2 linked regions of the Dehalococcoides mccartyi 195 genome follow. The main gene of each other region encodes a partner of the protein of the gene in region 2 in a complex. Links are inferred from orthologs where the notes say so. Each region holds a gene or a part of one and is shown on either strand. Other genes may lie near its edges. The genes, in order: acpP and fabF.

Evidence for each region.
Region 1: the proteins of fabF (region 2) and acpP are in contact, whole or in part, in a solved structure (PDB 6OKG), measured with the Escherichia coli proteins. The link is inferred for Dehalococcoides mccartyi 195 from one-to-one orthologs.

Annotation. Positions count from the first base shown.
Region 1 is NC_002936.3:1,162,261-1,172,928, forward strand. The notes cover bases 1,011-3,858. They hold acpP (acyl carrier protein), read left to right. Parts: upstream 1,011-2,228; coding sequence 2,229-2,489; downstream 2,490-3,858. Other genes in these bases: fabD (ACP S-malonyltransferase), read left to right, coding at 1,011-1,029; fabG (3-oxoacyl-[acyl-carrier-protein] reductase), read left to right, coding at 1,029-1,781; nusB (transcription antitermination factor NusB), read left to right, coding at 1,793-2,224; DET_RS06575 (B12-binding domain-containing radical SAM protein), read right to left, coding at 2,752-3,858. In the rest of the region: rpmF (50S ribosomal protein L32), read left to right, coding at 1-73; more of fabD, read left to right, coding at 97-1,010; more of DET_RS06575, read right to left, coding at 3,859-4,263; mfd (transcription-repair coupling factor), read right to left, coding at 4,335-7,799; proB (glutamate 5-kinase), read left to right, coding at 7,933-9,054; DET_RS06590 (hypothetical protein), read left to right, coding at 9,067-9,333; DET_RS06595 (hypothetical protein), read left to right, coding at 9,330-9,656; DET_RS06600 (trypsin-like peptidase domain-containing protein), read right to left, coding at 9,694-10,668. UniProt on the Escherichia coli protein: Carrier of the growing fatty acid chain in fatty acid biosynthesis.
Region 2 is NC_002936.3:877,515-888,148, reverse strand. What follows is about bases 4,369-7,182. They hold fabF (beta-ketoacyl-ACP synthase II), read right to left. Parts: upstream 6,503-7,182; coding sequence 5,234-6,502; downstream 4,369-5,233. Other genes in these bases: mtaB (tRNA (N(6)-L-threonylcarbamoyladenosine(37)-C(2))-methylthiotransferase MtaB), read left to right, coding at 6,591-7,182; recJ (single-stranded-DNA-specific exonuclease RecJ), read right to left, coding at 4,369-5,250. Also shown: DET_RS05030 (DEAD/DEAH box helicase), read left to right, coding at 1-1,944; DET_RS05025 (prolipoprotein diacylglyceryl transferase), read left to right, coding at 2,011-2,793; DET_RS05020 (glycerol-3-phosphate acyltransferase), read right to left, coding at 2,902-3,534; more of recJ, read right to left, coding at 3,550-4,368; more of mtaB, read left to right, coding at 7,183-7,832; DET_RS05000 (DUF128 domain-containing protein), read right to left, coding at 7,895-8,947; imidazole glycerol phosphate synthase subunit HisF, read right to left, coding at 9,048-9,830; DET_RS04990 (Smr/MutS family protein), read left to right, coding at 9,967-10,269. UniProt on the Escherichia coli protein: Involved in the type II fatty acid elongation cycle. Catalyzes the elongation of a wide range of acyl-ACP by the addition of two carbons from malonyl-ACP to an acyl acceptor.

The sequences.
Region 1 (10,668 bases), 280 kb from region 2 along the record:
CAACGGCCGGACAGTGGTTGATGTGGACGCCATAGCCAAGAAAAAAGCTGACAAATCCAAGGGTCAGCAGTAATTTCTGTTGGCCGGTTTTAAGGCATGACTGAGATTAAAACAGCTTATGTCTTCCCCGGTCAGGGTGCCCAATTCGTGGGCATGGGCCGGGACTTGTATTCGGAGTTTCATTCCGCCAGAGAGCTTTTTGACCTGGCGGATAAAGCTTTGGGATTTTCACTGTCAAAACTGTGTTTTGAAGGGCCGGAAGAAGACCTTAAGGACACCCGCAACTCCCAAAGCGCCATTGTCGGCCACAGCCTGTGCGCCCTTGCTGCTTTTATAGAGAGCGGCAAGTCAAATCTCCTGCCAGAGCCTTCTTTTGTAGCCGGGCATTCGCTGGGTGAATATTCGGCTTTGGGAGCAGGCGGCATACTCCCCTACCCGCAGGCTATTTTGCTTGCCCGCAAACGGGGGGAACTGATGGCGGAAGCAGCCGCCAAAACACCCGGTGCTATGGCTGCCGTTCTCGGCCTTTCGGAAGAAATACTGGCGGATATCTGCCTTAAAACAGGCTGTTACATAGCGAATTACAACTCCCCCGGACAGCTGGTTATCAGCGGCCTGAAAGAGACTGTAGAAAAAGCTTCTGCCCAAGCCGCAGAGAGCGGTGCTATGAAGGTGGTACCCCTGCAGGTAAGCGGAGGGTTTCATACCCCGCTTATGTCACCGGCTTCTGCCGGTTTAAAAGCAGTACTGGATTCTACCGGGTTTGATACGGCCAGAATACCTCTGGTAGCCAATACCAGCGCCAGCCCGCTTACCAATCCGCAGGATATAAAAAGCGAACTGGTCAACCAGCTGACCGGCGGTGTCCAGTGGCAAAAAAGCATAGAAAACATGATTGCTGCCGGGGTAAATACCTTTGTTGAGATTGGGCCGGGCAAAGTGCTGGCCGGACTGATTAAAAGAATTAACCGCAGTGTCAGTATCTACAATATAAACGATGCCGCTTCTATCCAAAATTTTAGCGTATAATGGGTAAGATGCTGAGTTTAGACGGCAAAACAGCCCTGATTACCGGCTCCGGCAGGGGCATAGGCAAAGCTATAGCTTTACGGTTTGCCGAAGCGGGGGCAAAAGTGGTGGTAAACAGCCTTTCGCCCGCCGGTGAAGAAGTGGCCGCCCACATACGTTCCAATGGCGGTCAGGCCGTATTTGTTCAGGCAGATGTAAGCCAGAGCAGTGGGGTAGATGCCCTCTTCAAAGCCGCCCAGGAAGCCTTCGGCGGGGTAGATATACTGGTAAACAATGCCGGCATAACCCGTGACCAGCTGACCATGCGTTTATCCGAAGAAGACTGGGACAGTGTAATCCAGACCAACCTGAAAAGTGTATTTTTGTGTTCCAAAGCAGCCCTCCGCCAGATGCTGAAAAACCGCTGGGGACGGATAATAAACCTTAGTTCCATAGTGGGTTTAAAGGGCAACCCCGGTCAGGCCAACTATGCCGCAGCCAAAGCCGGCATTCTGGGATTCAGCTGCTCTCTAGCTAAAGAAGTGGCCAGCCGCAATATAACCGTGAATTCCATTGCCCCCGGTTTTATAGAAACCGATATGACCGCCGCTTTGTCTGAAGAGCAAAGACAGGCCATAACAGAGCGTATACCCATGCAAAAACTGGGCACAGTGGAAGATGTAGCCGCTTGTGCATTATACTTGGCGAAAGAAGATGCCAAATACATTACCGGACAGGTAATCAGCCTGGACGGCGGTATGTCTATAATATAAGAGAGTAAAGAGTGACAACCAGCAGACGCAAAGCACGTGAAATAGTACTTCAAGCCCTGTACGAACAAGATTTGGCAGGGCATAATGCCGAAGATGTTTTAAAACGCCTTTTGACCGAAACACCCCAGACCGAGGAAAACGCCGAGTTTATTTTCAGGCTGACCAATGCCATAGTCAAGCATAAGGACCTGCTGGATGAAAATATCCGCCAGTTTGCTTCTGCCTGGCCGGTGGAGCAGCTTTCCTATATTGACCGGAACGTACTTCGTCTGGCCATTTTTGAAATAATCCACGAAAATGATGTACCCATTAAAGTAGCTATTAACGAAGCAGTTGAGCTTGCCAAATCATTTGGGGGCAACTCGTCTGCCAGATTTATAAACGGGGTTCTAAGTTCTGTCAGCAAAGCGCTGGCGGACACAGCAAAGCAACGGGAGGAGTGAAGGAGTGGCAACGGTTTTTGAAAGAGTAAAAAAAGTTAGTGTTGAGCAGCTGGGCGCTGAAGAAAAAGATGTAGTGCCTGCTGCCAGTTTTGCAGATGATTTGGGTGCAGATTCCCTGGATCAGGTAGAGCTTATTATGGCACTGGAAACCGAATTCGGTACACCTGATGCCAAGTTTGAAATACCTGATACTGACGCCGAAAAGTTAAAGACAGTACAGGCTGTGGTGGACTACCTGAAGTCCAAAGGCATAAAAGACAGCTAATACCGCCTTTAAAACCACCATATTCAAAAGGGTTTTAAAACAGCTGAAATCCGGCTCGGGCATTTTATTGCCTTTTAATCCGTTATTTTTATATCTCGGACAGCAAAAAGGTATATGCCCTGAAATTCCGGATAGACAGTCTATAGTGCTGTTGTCTTGAAAAAATGTAAACCAAAAGGGTAACCCCTGCCCGGCCGCATGGCCAAGACAGGGGTTCCTTAAATAATCCGCTTTACTGGCTAGATTTGGGTTAAGACCGCTCTCAGGCGGTATCCTGCCCGAACTTACACCCTGTATAGCGTTCCACTACCTTGCGGAAATGGTATCCATAAATAGACAGGGTAACGGCCAGAGGAAATGCCTTGGGGTTTTTTATCAGGGTAGAACCCAGAAGCTTCCAGTAATACTTCCGGCTGTTATCCACAATACCCAGATGCCACACAGACCGCATAAATGCCCGCAGGCGCTGGGCGGATACCGGTTTGACCCTCCCTTTGGGCTTGGGATGATACCGGGATATAAGCACGGCTACCCGCTGATAATATTCGCGGGGGGCGTAGATAACTGAAAGCACCCGGTTATAGCCATTTATAAGGACCTCGGTCTTCATGCGGGGTATGAAGTTCAGGCTGCAGTCTGTATTGTCTCCCCGGAAATCTTCCAGCAGGCGTTTTTCTTTCTTAAGACGGTTCCACAAGCGGGTGCCTCTGGGGGCATTCAAAAGCCCGACCATAGCGGTCACAATACCGCTCTGCTGAATGAAATTTATCTGGGCACGGAAGATAGAGGCCGGGTCACTGTCAAAACCCAATATGAAACCGCCTTGCACCTGAATACCGGCCTGCTGAATTTTTTCAATTGAACTCAGCATATCCCTGTTGGTATTCTGGTGTTTGGAACACTCCGCCAGACTTTCCGGGTTGGGTGTTTCCACCCCCACAAACACAGTATCAAAGCCGGCTTCTACCATAAGGTGCAGCAGTTCTACATCATCTGCCAGATTGATAGATACCTCGGTATTAAATGAAAAAGGATAACCCTTTCGTTTCTGCCAGGCTATGACTGCCGGCAGTATATCAGACTTGAGTTTATTTTTATTGCCGATAAAGTTGTCATCCACAAAGAAAACCCCCGAACGCCAGCCGGACTTGTAGAGGGCATCCAGCTCTGCCAGAACCTGCCCCCGGCTTTTGGAACGGGGAAGACGGCCGTTTAAAACTACAATATCACAAAACTCGCAGTTAAACGGGCAGCCCCGCGAATACTGAAGGCTCATGGAAGAGTACTCTTTTGACTTGACCAGATTCCAGAGGGGAATAGGTGTATCGGCAAGGTCAGACTTCTCTTTTTCAGGGTAGACTGCCGCCGCTTTTCCCGCCTCCAAATCAGCCACAAAATCCGCCAGAGAGTTTTCTACTTCACCCAGAATCAGGTGGTCTATATCTTTAAGCGTTTCCGCCTCAGCCGTAAAGTACGGCCCGCCGGCCACCACTTTTCTGCCAAGGGCATGGCAGCGGTCTATACATTCGTGGGCGGATTTTTGCTGGACGGCCATGGCGCTTATAAAAACATAATCTGCCGCCAGTATATCTTTATCCGCCAGGTTTTCAATGTTAAGGTCTACCAGCTTTTTCTGCCAGTTCTCCGGCAGCATGGCGGCCAGAGTCAAAAGACCCAAAGGCGGAAAAGAGGCTTTTTTAGAGATAAATTTCAAGGCATGCTTGAAACTCCAGAAGGTGTCCGGGTAGCGGGGATAAAGGAGTAAAATTTTCATTTGAATCTCCTGGGGGAGGATATTTGAATATTTTGAATAATATCATAAATACTCTTCATTTTAAACTCCGCCTAGCCCAGCCGCCAAACAACCTCTTCCAGCACTTCTTTCCAGCTATCACCCAGCTTTTTATACTGGACAGACACCTGATTACGCCCTACCAGCACCCCTGCCCTCAGCGGCTCAAGCAAGGTTTTGTTTATTATCAGCCCGCCCAGCATCCGCACCACTATCTGGCTGCCTTCGGTCACTATGGTATCCACGTGGGCTTTTTTGGCCAGCAAACGCAGGCGGAGGGAGTAAAGCAGGTTTTCAAGCTCCGGCGGTATTTGTCCAAACCGGTCTGCCAGCTCTTTTTCCTTTTCCAACACTCCCGCCAGATTGGTAATGGCGGATAACTGCTGGTAAATAGATAAACGCAAATCCAAATCCTGAATATAATATTCGGGTATAAAGGCATCTAAAGGTAAATCCAGCTTGGGGGCGGGCATATTCTGGATACGTATTTCCTCTTTGGAAAGCCCGCTGCCCTTGGCCTTCAGCCCGGCCACAGCCTCTGACAGCATCTGGGTATACAGATTGAAACCGACCGAATTTATATATCCGGACTGTTTTACCCCCAGCAAAGTGCCCGCACCCCGTATTTCCAAATCTTTCATGGCAATACCGTAGCCTGCCCCAAGCTCGGCTGCCTCATAAATAGTTTTCAGGCGTTTTTCGGCATCAGATGTCAGGCGTTTATCTTTTTCATACAGGAAATAGGCATAAGCCAGCTGGGAACTGCGTCCCACCCGCCCCCGCAGCTGGTAAAGCTGGGTAAGCCCGAAGCGGTCTGCCCGGTTTATGATAAGGGTATTGGCATTAGGTACATCCACCCCGGACTCTATAATGGTGGTGCATACCAGCACATCCAGCTCGTGCCGCACAAAATCAGCCATGACAGCGGCCAGTTTTTCTTCGGCCATCTGCCCGTGGGCAATGCCGATACGGGCTTCGGGGACAAGCTGCTGAATACGCTCTGCCAGCAGATTTATACCCATCACCCGGTTATTTACAAAAAATACCTGCCCGTTCCTTTCCATCTCCCGCAGTATGGCCTCACGTATCAGCCTCTCATCAAAAGCGGCTACCACGGTTTTGATGGGCAGGCGTTCACCGGGCGGGGTTTCTATAATACTCATATCCCGCACCCCCACCAAAGACATGTGCAAAGTGCGGGGGATAGGAGTAGCGCTGAGGGTAAGCACATCTACCTGAGCCCGCAGCTTCTTAAAAAACTCCTTGTGGGCTACCCCGAAACGCTGTTCTTCGTCTATTATGACCAGCCCCAAATCTTTAAACGTTATATCAGCCTGAATCAGGCGGTGAGTACCTATGCAGATATCCACCTCACCCCTTTCCAGATTTTCAACCGTGGTTTTCTGTTCAGACGGGCTGCAAAAACGGCTAAGCACCTCTATTTTGACAGGGAAAGTAGCCAGACGCTCACGGAAAGTGGTGTAATGCTGCTGGGCAAGCACGGTAGTAGGTACTAATACTGCCACCTGCTTGCCGTCCATAACCGCCTTGAAGGCTGCCCGTATGGCTACTTCGGTTTTACCATAACCCACGTCCCCCAGTATAAGCCTGTCCATAGGGCGGGGGTTTTCCATATCTGCCTTGATATCATACAGGGCTTTCAGCTGGTCAGGCGTTTCCAGATACGGGAAAGATGCCTCCATTTCCTGCTGCCAGACGGTATCCGTGGAAAACGGGTATCCGCTGGCCATTTTACGTTTGGCATAAATATCAAGGAGTTCACGGGCGGTTTCCTCCGCAGATTCGCTGGCCTTTTCTTTAGCCCTTTGCCATTCCTGAGTACCCAAACGGTGCAAAGACGGCGGCTCATCCCCGCTGCCTATAAAACGGTTTACCCTGTCCATCTGGTCTGTGGGGACGTAGAGTTTGTCACCGCCGGCATAATTGAGTATCAGGTACTCTTTATCCATGCCGTCACGGTTCAAGTGGCTGACCCCGCTGAACAAGGCCACCCCGTGGTCTATATGAACCACAAATTCACCCGGTTTTATATCCAGCACCACTCCCTTGCGGGCAGACGGGCGTTTGGAAGGCAGACGCCGCTCTTTTACAAAGCCGAACAGTTCGGCATCAGTGAGTATGTGAACATTGCCGCTGAGATTCCAGCCGCCGCCCAGTATTCCCTGAACCAGGCTAAGGCTGGAGGGGGGAGGGGGGTTCAAAATATCTGTTTGGACAGATGCTGAAATACCATGCTCTTTTAGAAGCTCTGCCAGACGGGCAGCCTGATGGCTGATGATAACTACCCGGCCTGTATGCCCTTTCAACTCCCCCAGTTTTTCATACAAAGCGGATAAACGCCCCACGTAGTTATCCTGAGAGGCAAAATCCAGCTTTAAGGCCTCACTTTCCCGCCCGAAAGAGGCCATAATAAGACGTTTTTTGGTTTTCAGCTTGGCGGATATCTCTTCCCAGCTGAAATAGGGGCGGGGATAAACCGAAGGCAGCTCACCCTGTGACAAACGGTCAGAGCGCAGCTCTTCGGCTTCTTTATCCAGATGGGAGGCCGCCTGCTCTATGGAGGCTGGTTCATCCAGCACCACCAGCGCATCTGCCGGCAGGTAATCAAATATACTTGAGGTGTTAAACAGGGGGGCAAAAAAATCAGGGTATTCGGGCTTAAGCCCTTCCTTAAGGCGGGCTATATCTGCGGACAAAGTGCGGCTGAATTCGGGATTAAGGTTATCAGTAAGCAAAGCCTCCAGCCTGGCGTTAAGTTCCTTAACGGGCAGCTGCCCCAGATGAAACAGCTCACTTGCCGGGCTTATGGTAAGTTCATTCAGGCTTTTGCCCGAACGCTGGCTTTGGGGGTCAAAAACACGCAGGCTTTCCAGCGTATTGCCGAAAAACTCCAGCCGTACCGGGTTATCTTCGGTATAGGGGAAAATATCCAGTATGCCGCCCCGGCGGGAATATGTACCCGGTATTTCCACAATATTTTCCTGGCGGTAGCCCAGCTGCTGAAAACGGCGTATCAGATCCTGGGGTTCGGTTTCCAAACCAGTCCAGACCTGCAAAAATGACTGCTTGAATATTTCCGGTGATACATAACGCTGAAGAAGAGCCGGCACGGCACTGACTATTATCTGGGCGTCTTGGCTGCGGATAAACCCGCCCAAAATACCTGCCAGACGCATCTTTTCCAGTGAGGTATTGCGGTCAGAAACAGCCCGCTGGTACGGCAGCAAACTTGGGTCAGGCAAAAACCCCGGCTCTTCCCCGGTATAAGCAGCTATCTGCACCAGCAATTCCCTGGCCCGCTCCGGCTGTGAGGTAATAATAAGCATGGGGCATTTGAGTTTACGGTATACAGCTGCCAGACTGAAACCCCGCCCCGCATCCAAAACAGAAATATCAGCCTCACCTTTGTCCAGAGCTTCAAACAAGCTGTTAAATGACGGGCTTTGGTCTATAAGGGGCAGCAAACCGCTAAGATTCAATATCTTCTCCAAACACATTTAGGGGCTTGCCGTAAAAGGCAGCCCCATTTGAAAATTGTATCATCGGGAAGAGCCTTCCCTCAAGTCTGGCGGCAACTTATACGGGGGAATTCTTGTTCTGGCTTAACTTGCTTGCTATAATGACTTATTTATGAACGGAAATTGTTACAAACGGATTGTAATAAAGCTGGGGACAAGCCTGCTGACCGGAGGCACAGGCAAGCTTGACCATGAGCGCATGGCGGATTTATGCCGCCAGATAGCTGACCTGACCCGTTTGGGTACGGAGGTAATTATTGTTTCCTCCGGGGCGATTGCCGCCGGACGGGCTAAAATGGGTCTCCGGCATATCCCGAAAGATGTGCCTTTCAAGCAGGTGCTGGCGGCTATAGGCCAGAGCCAGCTTATGAATTATTATGACCAGCTGTTCAGCCCCCACGGGCTGACTGTTGCCCAGGGTCTGCTGACCAAGAGTGATTTGTCTGACCGTTCCGGTTACTTAAACGCCAGAAATACCCTGCTGGCTTTGATGGAGCTGGGAGTTATAACTATTGTCAATGAAAATGACGTGGTGGCGGTAGATGAAATCCAGCAGGCCAAATTCGGGGACAATGACAACCTGTCTGCCATGGTAGCCAACCTGATAGAGGCTGATTTGCTGCTGATACTGACTAATATCCGCGGGCTTTATACAGCTGACCCCACCCTCCACCCGGATGCCCGGCTGATAACCGAAGTTAAAGAGATTACCGAAGAGCTGGAGAAACTGGCTGCCGGCAGTTCCAACAAGCTGGGTACCGGCGGCATGGTTACCAAGCTGGAAGCCGCCAGGCTGGCAACATCTTCAGGGGTAAATGTCATCATAGCAGACGGGCATATACCTGATATTATCCTTAAACTGGCCAGCGGGGAAACCGAAGGTACCCGCTTTATGCCTTCACTCCACAAACCGGACAGCCGCCAGCGCTGGATGATGAGCGGGCTTTGCACCCGCGGCAATATCTGCATAGATGACGGGGCGGTCAAAGCTATACGGGAAAACCAGAAAAGCCTGCTTGCCGCCGGGGTACAACAATCCGAGGGCAAATTCGGGCGGGGGGATATTGTAAAACTGAGCGACAGCCGCGGCAAACGGCTGGGCTATGGCATAACCAATTATTCTTCAGATGATGTTTCAAAGATAAAAGGGCTGCATACAGACGAAATAAACACAGTTCTGGCAGGCAATCAGGGCCCGGAAATAATTCACCGCAATAACCTGGTGGTAATTTAACGGAGGTAGGTCATGGCACTGGGCAGTATATACCTGGGAGACCAACTGATAGGGGAGGTAGAGTACACCCTTCAGGATAGTTCTGATTCCCGCTGGTGGGGCGAACTGGTCTTCACCGAATACCACAAGGTAGCTGACGGCGGCGGTTATTCCATCCGCACCGAAGACGGAAAACAAGGGCGTTGTACCCTTAAAAAGAAACTGAACAAAGCCGTTTACGGTATGCCTTCACGCCATTTTTATCTCTTTCAGGGTATGAGCCCGCTTAAAACCCCATGAGTATCAAATATACAAACGGCTCAGGGCATATTTACCTGAAGGATGTGGACAAACCGCTGGCGGATGTCCAGTATAACCTGATGGAAACCAACTCCAGCCAATATACATCTGCCAAGTGGTGGGGAGAAATAACATCCTCAAAAGAGCTGAAACCCTCTGAATACATTTTTGAAACGGAAGACGGGCGCAGGGGCAGTGTGGTTATCAGCCTTATTACCCCGCCGGGACGTAAACTTCAGAAGTACCGTTATCTGGTAAACGGCAGGGGTACGCTGGGAAACCTGTACAGCAAATACGGACAAAAAAAGCCCGGCACGCTTTAAAGGGCACCGGGCTTTTTAGTAAGCTGCTATTTATAAACTAAATGTAATATGAAGATAACGGGCGTTCATCCAGGGTTATGGTGATAGTCCGCTCAATGCCGTTACGCTTAGTTTCAAGCACCACTGTATCTCCGGCATTCATCCTCCAGAGAAAGCGCAGCAGGTCTGAGAAAGATGTTACAGCCTGTCCGTTAAACTGGTAAATAACATCTCCATCCCTTAAACCGGCCAGGGCGGCTACACTGCCGGACTCAACATCCAGCACCTCAACCCCGGTTGAGGCTTCAGCACCGGGGAAGCCGGATATATCATCATAATAGTCGTCAATATCTATACCCAAATAGGGTTGACTGTAACTGCCGTCTGCCACCAGGCTTTCATAAATATGCCTGGCAGTAGCCACACTTATTGCAAAGCCCATATTCTGGGCATCCAGAATACCGGCACTGTTTATCCCTATGATTTGCCCCTGAAGGTTTATCATAGGGCCGCCGGAGTTACCCGGGTTTATAGCCGCATCTGTCTGGATTACATCAAAATAAGGCGTTTCATCTATGAAAAACCAGTTTTCCAGATTGCTAACAATACCAGCGGTTACCGTCATACCCCCATCAAGGGGAGATATGCTCAAGGGATAACCCAAAGCCACTACCGCATCACCCACTTTAAGGTTAGCGGGGTCACCGAAAGATGCCGCCTGCAGGCCTTCTGCATCTATTTTAACTACGGCTACATCCATAAAATCATCAGTCCAGAAATCATCGGCATCGTAAATCTGCTTATTGGGCAGAACTACGGTAACGTGAGTGGCATTTTCCACCACATGGCGGTTGGTAAGTATATAGCCGCGGCTGTCCATGATAGTCCCCGAACCGGAAACAGTACCTCTTTCACCGGTAGACGGGTCATAATAATCTACTTCTATATACACCACCGAAGCCATTACCGAAGCAATGGCATCCACCTGAGCTGTAGAAAGTTTCAACAGTTCGTCAATTTGCCCATCCAGAGT
Region 2 (10,634 bases):
CGAAGCCTGAAATCTTTGGCAGTGCCTTCACTCCTGGCAGATGAGGAAATAGCTGTATATGACGGCGATACCCCCGGCAACAGCCGTGCGGATATACGCCTGAAAGCCCGGATTATACTTTCAAACCCGGATATGCTCCATGTTTCCATACTGCCGTCTCACCAGAAGTGGGGGCGGTTTTTACGCCACCTGGAATATGTGGTGATAGACGAAGCCCATATTTACCGGGGGGTATTTGGTTCGCATCTGGCAAACATTATCCGCAGGCTTCGGCGTCTTTGCCGTTACTACGGCAGTTCCCCGCAGTTTATTCTCAGTTCGGCTACTATAGCCAGCCCCGGCGTTCATGCCCAAAGTCTGACCGGGCTGCCTTTTTCAGTGGTAGATAATGACGGCGCTCCCAGGTCAGAAAAAGATTTTGTCTTTTGGAATCCGCCCATTATTGACCCGGCTAACGGCATACGCCATAGCGCCAACTCGGAGTCTTCGTTTCTTCTAAGCGAACTGGTCAGCCACGAAATACGTACCCTGGACTTTACCCGTACCAAACGGCTGACCGAGCTTATTTATAAATATTCGCGTGACCGCCTGATAGCCATAAAGCCGGAGTTTGCAGACCTCATCAAGCCTTATCGGGGAGGGTATACCGCCGAAGACCGCCGCAAGATAGAAAAAGAGCTTTTCTCAGGCAGATTGCTTGGGGCGGTTTCCACTAATGCACTTGAGCTGGGAATAGATATAGGTGACCTGGGGGCTACCATACTGACCGGCTTTCCGGGCAGTATCTCCAGCACTTTTCAGCAGGCAGGGCGCAGCGGCCGAAGGTGCGGACACTCCCTTTCCTTTTTGCTGGGGCTGGATAACCCCCTTGACCAGTATTATATGAATAACCCCGAAAAACTGTTTAACAGCGGTTTTGAAGGCACTTTTATCAATCCGGAAAATCCATATATCTACCGGGTTCATCTTTTATGTGCCGCCTGGGAGATGCCGGTAAACGCCAGTGAAACGGATATGTTCGGTGAAAACCTGATTGAGGAGCTGGATACACTTGCCCAGGAAAGAGTGCTTAATAAGCGGAGGGACAATTATTATCTGTCAGCCGATATTTCTTATCCCGCCGGAGATATCAGTATCCGTTCGGCTTCGGGCAAGGATTTCTGTCTGATAGATGCCGAAAGCGGACAGATTATTGAGACGCTGGACTTTCAAACCGCCTTTTTGCAGGCCTATCCGGGGGCGGTCTATCTGCATCAGGGTGAAAGCTATCTGGTAAGCCGTTTTGACCTTAACTCCCAGATAGCCCTGCTGGAAAAGAAAAAACTGGACTACTATACGGTTACCCGTGACCTTACCGAAATAAGCATAATTGAAGTGCTCAAAAACAAACTGGTGGGGGATATCAGCGTATATCTGGGCAAGGTTGATGTTACTTTAACTGTAACCGGCTACAGGCGTAAAGCCCAGTTTACAGAGCAGGTATTGAGCGAGGAGCAGCTGGATTTGCCGCCGCAGACTTTTCCCACTATAGCTGTCTGGTTTAAACTGCCTTCTGACATAGTCTCCGCTATGGGAAAAACTAAAATGGATTTTCACGGGGCTATCCACGCCGCCGAACACGCCCTTATCGGGTTGCTGCCTTTATTTGCCCTGTGTGACCGGGGAGATATCGGCGGTGTTTCTACCCCGCTCCACCCGGATACCGGTACTCCGGCCATATTTATATATGACGGACACCCCGGCGGGGTGGGTATTGCCGAAAAGGGATATGAAGTCATCAAAGACCTTTGGGAAGCCGCCAGAAACTTTATTGAAAAATGCACCTGCATAGACGGCTGTCCCAGTTGCGTTCAGTCACCCAAGTGCGGCAATAATAACAAACCGCTGGATAAAAACGGGGCTAAAGCCGTACTGGAAAGATGCCTGGGCAATGCCTGTTTGTGATGCTGAATTTGTTCGGGTATAATTTTAATATAGTACTTTTTAAAAATTGAAACAGGACAGGTATTTATGTTTGAAATAAATGTAGACCCGGTAGCCTTCAGCATCGGTTCGCTGGTGGTCAAATGGTACGGAATCATGATGGCCCTGGGTGTGATAGCACTGGTTTCCTGGATATTCTGGCGGATTAAACGCGGGGCTGATATTTCTTATGATACGGTGCTGACTGCGGCTATTATCGCCATTCCCTCCGGCATTATTTTTTCAAAGCTCCTGCATGTTATAGATGCCTGGGAATATTACAGCCTTAACCCAGGAGCTATTCTAAGCGGTGAAGGTTTAACCATATTCGGGGCTATTATCGGTGCAACTATAGGCTTGTGGATTTACAGCCGTTATTCCCATTTCAATCTGGGTTACCTGCTGGATGTAGCTGTTCCGGGCATACTGCTGGGGCAGGCGATAGGCCGGGTGGGGTGTTTGCTGAATGGGTGTTGTTACGGGGAATACGGCGGCAGCGGCTGCAGTGTGATTTATACTAACCCTGCCTCAGCCGCACCTTACGGGGTGGAGGTTGTTCCTACCCAGGCTTACGAAATAATATTTTTGCTGTGTCTTTTTGCCTTCAGCTTGTTTATAGCCAAAAAACTGCGGCCGGACGGTCAGCTTTTTCTGCTGTATATCAGCCTGTATGCCGCCTGGAGAGTGGCTATTGGTTTTGTGCGGGTGAATGATGATTTTGCTCTGGGGCTGGAACAGGCCCAGGTAGTGGGTCTGATACTTATTGCCCTGGCTGTTCCGTTCTTTATATACCGCCAGAGGAAACAAAAAGAGGCGGATAAGAACACTTAGTCAGGATACTTTTATGCCCCAAATGGGTTATGTTTGAAATAGAAACGGCGCTGCAAGTATATTCCAGTTTGCAGCGCCTCTGCTTTTTACTGCGGATATGACGTTTGACTAAAGCCGTTCTTTAAGGTTTTTACGGAAAATAGCCCTCTTGGCATTGCCGGAGCCGGCCTTGTTTTTTATCTCTTTCATTCGGGGTATGTACATAATTATGGGTATCATAACTACCAGCAGGGAAAAAAGCACTTTACCCAAATCATGCTGCCCCAGCCAGGCCACCAGTATGAAGCTTAAAAAAGATATGCCGTAGCTAAGGGTGGGGAAACGGGTAATAGCCATCAGCACCAGAAAACAGGCTATATATATGGGTATGCCCTCCGGCATAAGGTAGGCCAGAATGCCAATGGCGGTGGCGCCGCCCTTGCCGCCCTTGAATTTCAGCCAGACCGGGTAATTATGACCGGCTATAGCCATCAGGGCGCACAGCATCTGGATACCCAGCCCCTCACCCAGCCAGTTGGCAACCGCCATAGCCAGAGCACCTTTGCCTATATCTACCGCCAGCACCAGAATGCCCGGCCAGAAACCCACGTTGTAAAAAACATTCATAGATCCCATGTTTTTTGAGCCTACGGTGCGAATATCTATACCTTTAAAAATCCGCCCTGCCAGATAAGGGGCAGGAGTAGAGCCGATAAAATATGCGGCAATGAGGGCGATTATAACCATTATCAAGCTGTTCATTTGCTCACCTTTTTACTAAATCTTGGTGCCTGCGGGGGCCATGTCAATTATCTTTAAGCGGAGCGTGTCTGTCCCGCACCATTTATCCAGTTCCAGATTATACACTATATCCACCGGAGATTGGAGAAAACCGTTCAGTTCCTTAAACTGGCGGAAGGCTATTCCGTCCCAGAAGCGACCTTTATGTTTTATCCGCAGTTTCAGGTGCTCGTTGTTGCTGCCCATGGAGCGGTAATCTGTAATATTCAGCCCCCGGCTGAGGAATACGGGTTTGGGGTTTGCTTCCCCGAAGGGGGCCAGCCGTTCAAGTTCGCGCAGGGTAGCCGGACAGAGCTGGCTTAGGTCTGTATCTATATCAATATCTATAAAGGGTTTCAGCTCTACCCCGCTTAGGCTTTCTTCGGCATAGGCGGATATACCCTTTATAAACGTATCCAGATGTTCTGTGGGCAAGGTGAAGCCGGCTGCCTGGGCATGCCCGCCGAAATGGCTGAACAAAGGGGCAAAGCGGCTGAGTGCCTGAATAATATTGAAATCCGGTATACTCCGGCAGCTGCCGGTGGCAAAGTCCGCATTGGTCTTGATGACAATAGACGGGCGGTAGTATTCGTCTGAGAGTCTGCCGGCCACCAGCCCGCTGATACCCTGGGGGCATTCGGCATCACTGTATACCAGCAGGGAGGGAGGTGATTGGCTGTCCAGCCTGGCTCTGGCTTTTTCCACAAAACGGACAGTTAATTGCTGGCGTTCGGTGTTCTTGTTTTCCAGCCAGAGAGCCAGTTCCTGGGAATCACTTATAGCCGTGGAGGTTAAGAGTTTGTACCCGGCCATAGCGTGCTCCAGACGCCCGGCGGCATTGAGGCGGGGCGCCATTATCCAGGAAATGCTTTCCGGCTCTATTTCCCCCAGACGCAGGCGGCTCAGCTGGGCCATTTCTACTATACCGGGACGCGGCTCTGCATTCAGGCGTTTTACGCCTTCCTTTACCAGATAACGGTTTTCGTCCAGAATGGGTACAATATCCGCAACCGTGCCGATGGCTACCAGGTCCAGCAGGTCTCTGGCTTCACTTTCCCGCCCCAGATTGCGGTACAAAGCCTGTATAACTTTATAAGCCACGCCCACCCCGGCCAGTTCTTTAAACGGGTAGGCTGAGCCGGGTACTTTGGGGTTTATAATGGCATGTGCAGGCGGCAGTTCATCAAGCGGAGTGTGATGGTCGGTAACTATCACGTCCAGCCCTATTTTATTTGCCCGTTTGATTTCGGGTATGGCGGTAATGCCGCAGTCTGTGCTGATGATAAGTGAAGCACCCTCGGCTTTGTGTTTTTCAAGGGCGGATATCTTCAGCCCGTAACCTTCGGTGATGCGGTGGGGTATATAGGGGGCTACATTTCCGCCTAGACGGGCAATACCCGTAGTCAGGACGGCTGTTGCCGTCAGCCCGTCAGCGTCAAAATCACCGTATACCACCATTTTTTCACCTGTCAGCAGGGCTTTGTAAATACGGCTGACCGCCTTTTCCATATCAGGAAATAAAAACGGGTCATGGTCTAAACGTCTGTCGGGTGACAGAAACATATCAGCTTCTTCAGGGGTTTTGATACCCCGGTTGTAAAGCAGACTGGTAATCAGGGGCGGATAAGGGAAATTCTGGCTGGTCTCTTCCGGAGGCGCCGGTTTTAGCTTCCAGAGGCAGTTAGCCAATATTTTCATCACCCATTTCCCTGAGGATAAGCACCGAATTATGCCCGCCGAAACCGAATGAATTATTAAGCGCCACCCTTACCTTGGCTCTGCGGGCGGTGTTGGGGGTGTAATCTAAATCACAGTCAGGGTCAGGAGTGGTGTAGTTTATGGTAGGCGGTATAATGCCGTTTTTAATAGTCAGGGCGCAGATAGAGGCTTCAATAGCCCCGGCCCCGCCTATCAGATGCCCCAGCATGGATTTGGTGGAGCTGATGGCCAGTTTCCGGGCGTGTTCCCCGAAGGCCACTTTAATAGCATTGGTTTCCATCTTGTCATTCAGGGGGGTAGATGTGCCGTGGGCATTTATATAGTCTACCGCTTCCGGTTTGATGCCGGCGGTATTCAGGGCAATATTTATAGCCCGGGCGGCTTCTACACCGGATTCCACCGGCTGGGTTATGTGAAAAGCGTCTGAAGAGCCGCCGTAACCGATTATCTCGGCAATGATATTTGCTCCCCTGGCTTTGGCAGACTCCATTTCTTCCAAAACCAAAATCGCCGCACCCTCCGCAATAACAAAGCCGTCCCGGTTGGCATCAAACGGGCGCGAAGCCGTCTGGGGGTCTTCATTGCGGGTGGATAGGGCTTTTAAGGCTGAAAAACCGGCAAAACCAACCGGGTTCATAATAGATTCGGCACCGCCCGCCAGGATAATCTTGGCCGAACCAAAACGTATTTTTTCAAATGCTGTGCCTATGGCGTCTGAACCAGAAGAACAGGCCGAAGTAGTACAGAAATTAGGCCCTTTAAGACCCAGCTGGATAGAAACCTGGGCTCCGGCCATGTCTGCAATCATCATGGGTACTAAAAAAGGGCTGACTCTGTCCGGCCCTTGTTCCAGGAAAACTTTGATTTGTTCAAAGAGAACCGAAAGCCCGCCTATGCCGCTGCCTACAATTACCCCGATATCCTGCCGGACGCTTTCATCTGCCCCCAGTCCCGAATTTTCCAGTGCCTGTTTGCCGGCGGCTACCGCCAGCTGGGCAAAACGGTCCATGCGGCGGATATCCTTGCGGGATATATAGTTCGCCGGGTCAAAATCTTTGACCTCTCCGCCAAAGCGGACAGCCAGATTTGATGCGTCAAAGAGGCTGATATGGTCTATACCTGAACGGCCGTTTATCAGGCCTTCCCAGGTGGTTTGAGTATCAAGTCCAAGAGGGCTGACAATGCCGATGCCGGTTATGACAACCCTGTTTTGGGGCTGGTTATCAGTCATCTGTTCACCTCAGTTGTTAAATTGGCTATTTATAACACAGGCATATTATAACTGCAAGTTTGGGGAGGCTTTGGTATAATCAGGTTTGATGTTTAATATAGCTTTAGATACACTGGGCTGCAAGCTGAATCAGGCTGAGACCGAGGCCTTCGGGCGTGAATTTGCCCGGGCAGGTTACCGTCTGGTAAGCCCTCAGGATAACTGGGATATTTATATTTTAAACAGCTGTACGGTTACTCACGTGGCAGACCGCAAAGCCCGTTATCAGATACGTATTGCCCGCCGGCATAATCCGGCTGGGTTTATCTGCCTCATGGGGTGTTATGCCCAAAACGGCGGGGATAAGCTAAGCTGCCCGGATGCTGATTTGATACTGGATAATTGCCGTAAAAGCGGTATAGCGGCTGAAATAAGCCGCCTTTTTCCGCCGGAAGCTCTTGCTCCATCTCTGTATGAAAACGGCCGGACACGCAGTTTTATCAAGATACAGGACGGCTGTGATAACTTTTGTTCATATTGCATAGTGCCGTTTGTCAGGCGGCATAAAAGCTGCCGCCGGGTTGACGAAATAATCAGCGAAATAAACCTTCGGCAGGCTGAAGGGTATCAGGAGATTGTGCTTACCGGCACGGAAATCGGCGAGTATGCTTCAGGCGGGGTTGACCTTGCGGGGTTGATTGAGGCTATCCTGGCCAATACCCAAATACCCCGTTTGCGCTTGTCTTCCTTGCAGCCAGGTGAAATAACCCCTCGGCTGTTAGCTCTTTGGGAAAACCCCCGCTTGTGCCGCCATTTTCATATGGCCCTGCAGAGCGGCAGTGACTGCATACTGGCTTTGATGCGCCGCCCTTATAGTCTGGGTGATTATAACCGGGCATTAGAGGCAATCCGCAGTCAGGTTCCGGGTGCGGCTGTGACTACAGACTTGATTGTGGGTTTTCCGGGAGAAACCGAAGAAGACTTTGCCTTGAGCCTGAAATATATACAGCAGGCCGGGTTTGCCCGGGTGCATGCTTTTCCGTATTCCGAGCGGCTGGGTACGCTGGCATCAGGCATGGAGGGTAAAATAGACCCGTCCGTTATAAAAAAACGCCTTTCCCTGGTGATGGCTGCGGCTAAAAGTGTCAGTATGCAGTACCGCCGGCAGAGCAAAGGCTTGGGAAAAGAGGTACTCTGGGAGAATAAAATGCGGGACGGCCTCTGGTTTGGCTATACTTCAGACTATATACGGGTGTACGGCAGATTTTCCGGCCAGCCGACTAATACTATTTCACAAGTGAAATTGGTTAAAATTTATGCTGACGGTATGTTAGCCGCTGATACAGTATGACATAATATTATTTCCAAACGGCAGTTTAAGGCAAATGTGCAGATAAAGATAGGTAAAAGCTGTCAGGCAGGTTTTTTAAGGCCTGCCGCTTCCCAGTAATTTTTAAAGCTGCTGTAGGGTATCAGACCGCTCATGGCCTGGCTGGCTGCCGGTATATCGTTTTCAACAGCGGCCGCTACCGGATTAAGCCCGCCCATCATTATCATACCTACTTTATTCAGTCCTGACGGCATTTCGCAAACTGATTTACCGGCTTCACCTACAACCAGTACCCCGTTAATGCCGGCGTTTCTCAGTTTGGCTATTATCTTTTCGGCCAGCGGCAAACTGGCGGCAGGTATCTCGCGGAAATTACATAATACTTTGCCCTCACCCCTTCGGGCTACTTCTGAAACGCTGGTCATCCGGCTGGCAATAAATATTTCAGAGGGGTCAAGCGAAGAGCCTGTATAGTAAATCATATCCGTAAAGCGCCGCGGTTTATTCTGGTGGAACTGCAAAGTACCCCCGAAGCGGGAATCCATGGGAATACCTGCCTTAAGCAGGGTGCCGTTTATTACAATGGAACAGACAGTGGCAAAAGCAACCTGCCCGGCGGGTACGCTGATATCCGCAATCTTGTCTCCTTCATGGGCAATGCACACCAGCTCACTTACGCACAAATTGGCTTTATACGCCTGGGCCATAGCCCTGAGGGCCGGTTTGAACTGCTCTTTGGCAAAAAAGGATATATTTACCGGCACCATTCCGCTAAGGGTGTCCAGATTGAAATCTGTCAGATAGGCCAGACGCTCAATCTTGTCAATAACAAAGCCGACTTTGTCAGTTACCAGGGCATTTTCCAGTTCCTCAAGACCAAGCTGGGTAATGCTCCGGCCGTCACGCCGGCTTATCTTGCAGGTCATTCCTCTGTCATCCAGCATTATCAGGTGATAGCGGACTGCCCGTTCCGAAAGCTCAATGCCGTATTCATTCTTCAGGCGGCGGGCAATGATTTTACTGCCAAGCGGTGTCTGGCAGCTGGCCAGAACACGCAAAATGGCTAATTTTTCGCGCTCTACTTCGCGTCCGTCCTGTTTTATCAAGTTAATCCTCGGTGTAAGATTTTTATTCATTGTAACAGCGCCCCGTCATATAAGGCAATAATTTGCCGTATGCAGGGCAAGATTTTTATATTTGTTCGGCCGGACAGCGGCAGGCGTATTTTACGGGAAACTATCTGAGGGGCGGCATATTTACCGGTATACCCCGTGAGTATAAATATTTTTTCAGTTCCATTATATTTATCATGCCGGAATGAAATACCGAAGCCGCAAGCACCGCCTGGGCTTTGCCCCCGGTTATTACGGCATATATATCCTCCATACTGCCGGCACCGCCCGAAGCTATTACCGGTATACTTACTGCTTGGGCAACTGCTTTGGTCATCTCCAGGTCATAGCCGCTTTTAGTTCCGTCAGTATCCCGGCTGGTAAGCAAAATAGCACCTGTTCCTTGCTTTTCAATCTGTTTCACCCAGCTCACCAGTTCCAAACCATGTTTATTGTCTGTATCGGGCATAATAGCCTCCAGACGGTGAAGCCCGCTTTCGGGCGGGTTTTTAATCCCATCTATAGCCGTAATTATACGTTCACTGCCGAATCTGGCTGCCGCTTCCGCCAGAAAACCCAGATTTTGGGGTGTAATGTTATTTAGGGCAACTCTGCTTACACCAAGAGACAGCAAACTTTTAATATCCCTCAGGTCTCTGATACCGCCGCCCGCAAGCAGCGGCAAATCTGTATTCCCTATAATCTTTTTAACCCAGTCCGTGTGGATAGCACTTCCTTCCAGAATGGCAGTCATATCCAAAAAGGCCAGTTCGTCCGCCCCCTGTCCGGAATATGCCAAAGCGGCTTCAGCCTGGTCATAGGAATCTGCCATTCGGGTAAACTCTATTGCTTTGGTTACCCGGTTATTCTTCACATCTAAACAGGGGATAATCTTGATAGGGTTCACCTTATCACCATCAGTTTTTATTCATTTGCATGTAAACTGGCGCACTTGGGAATAGTATGCTATTTGGAGGTTCAAAGTAAAGTTGGCGGTTCAAAGGTGTTAAGCGGAGTTGTCCTGATATTGCCCGCATACGGCTATGATGTTAAGATATCTTGTGCCGTACAATTTGAAGCGAAGCCGCCCTGACAATGTGCCAAATGAAATAAGCCTTCGTCACCTGACTGTTGATGAAGCTTTGCCGGCATTTAAGCAGTATTTGAATGATGCGTTTATGGCCGGGCATATGATTATAAAAATTATACACGGGAAAAGCGGCGGCGTAATCCGTGGGCTGGTCTGGGAAGAGCTCAAGGGGCATCCCCTTGTTCAGTCTTACCGTTTGGGTGAATACGGGGAGGGCGGTTCGGGTGTAACTATCGCTTACCTGGAGCGGCGTTAAAGCCACATAAGACTTTTGCACAAATAAATTGAAATGATAGGTGGGTTTTGGCTATAATACTGTGGTTTTGGTGAGTGTGGCCTAGCGGTTAAGGCACCAGGTTGTGGCCCTGGAGATCGTGGGTTCAAGTCCCATCACTCACCCCATTTTTTTAAACGGCCTGCGCCTATAGCTCAGTGGATAGAGCATCGGTCTTCGGAACCGAGGGTCGTGGGTTCGAATCCCTCTAGGCGCGCCATATTTGAAGCTGAATATAAGCCCCAGGCAGTAAAAAGCCAGGGGCTTTTTTGTTGTTAAAATAGTTATTTTGAATATATATGAAAATTAAATTGTGGGGCAGTAAAAAAACTGCCCCCCTTTTTTAT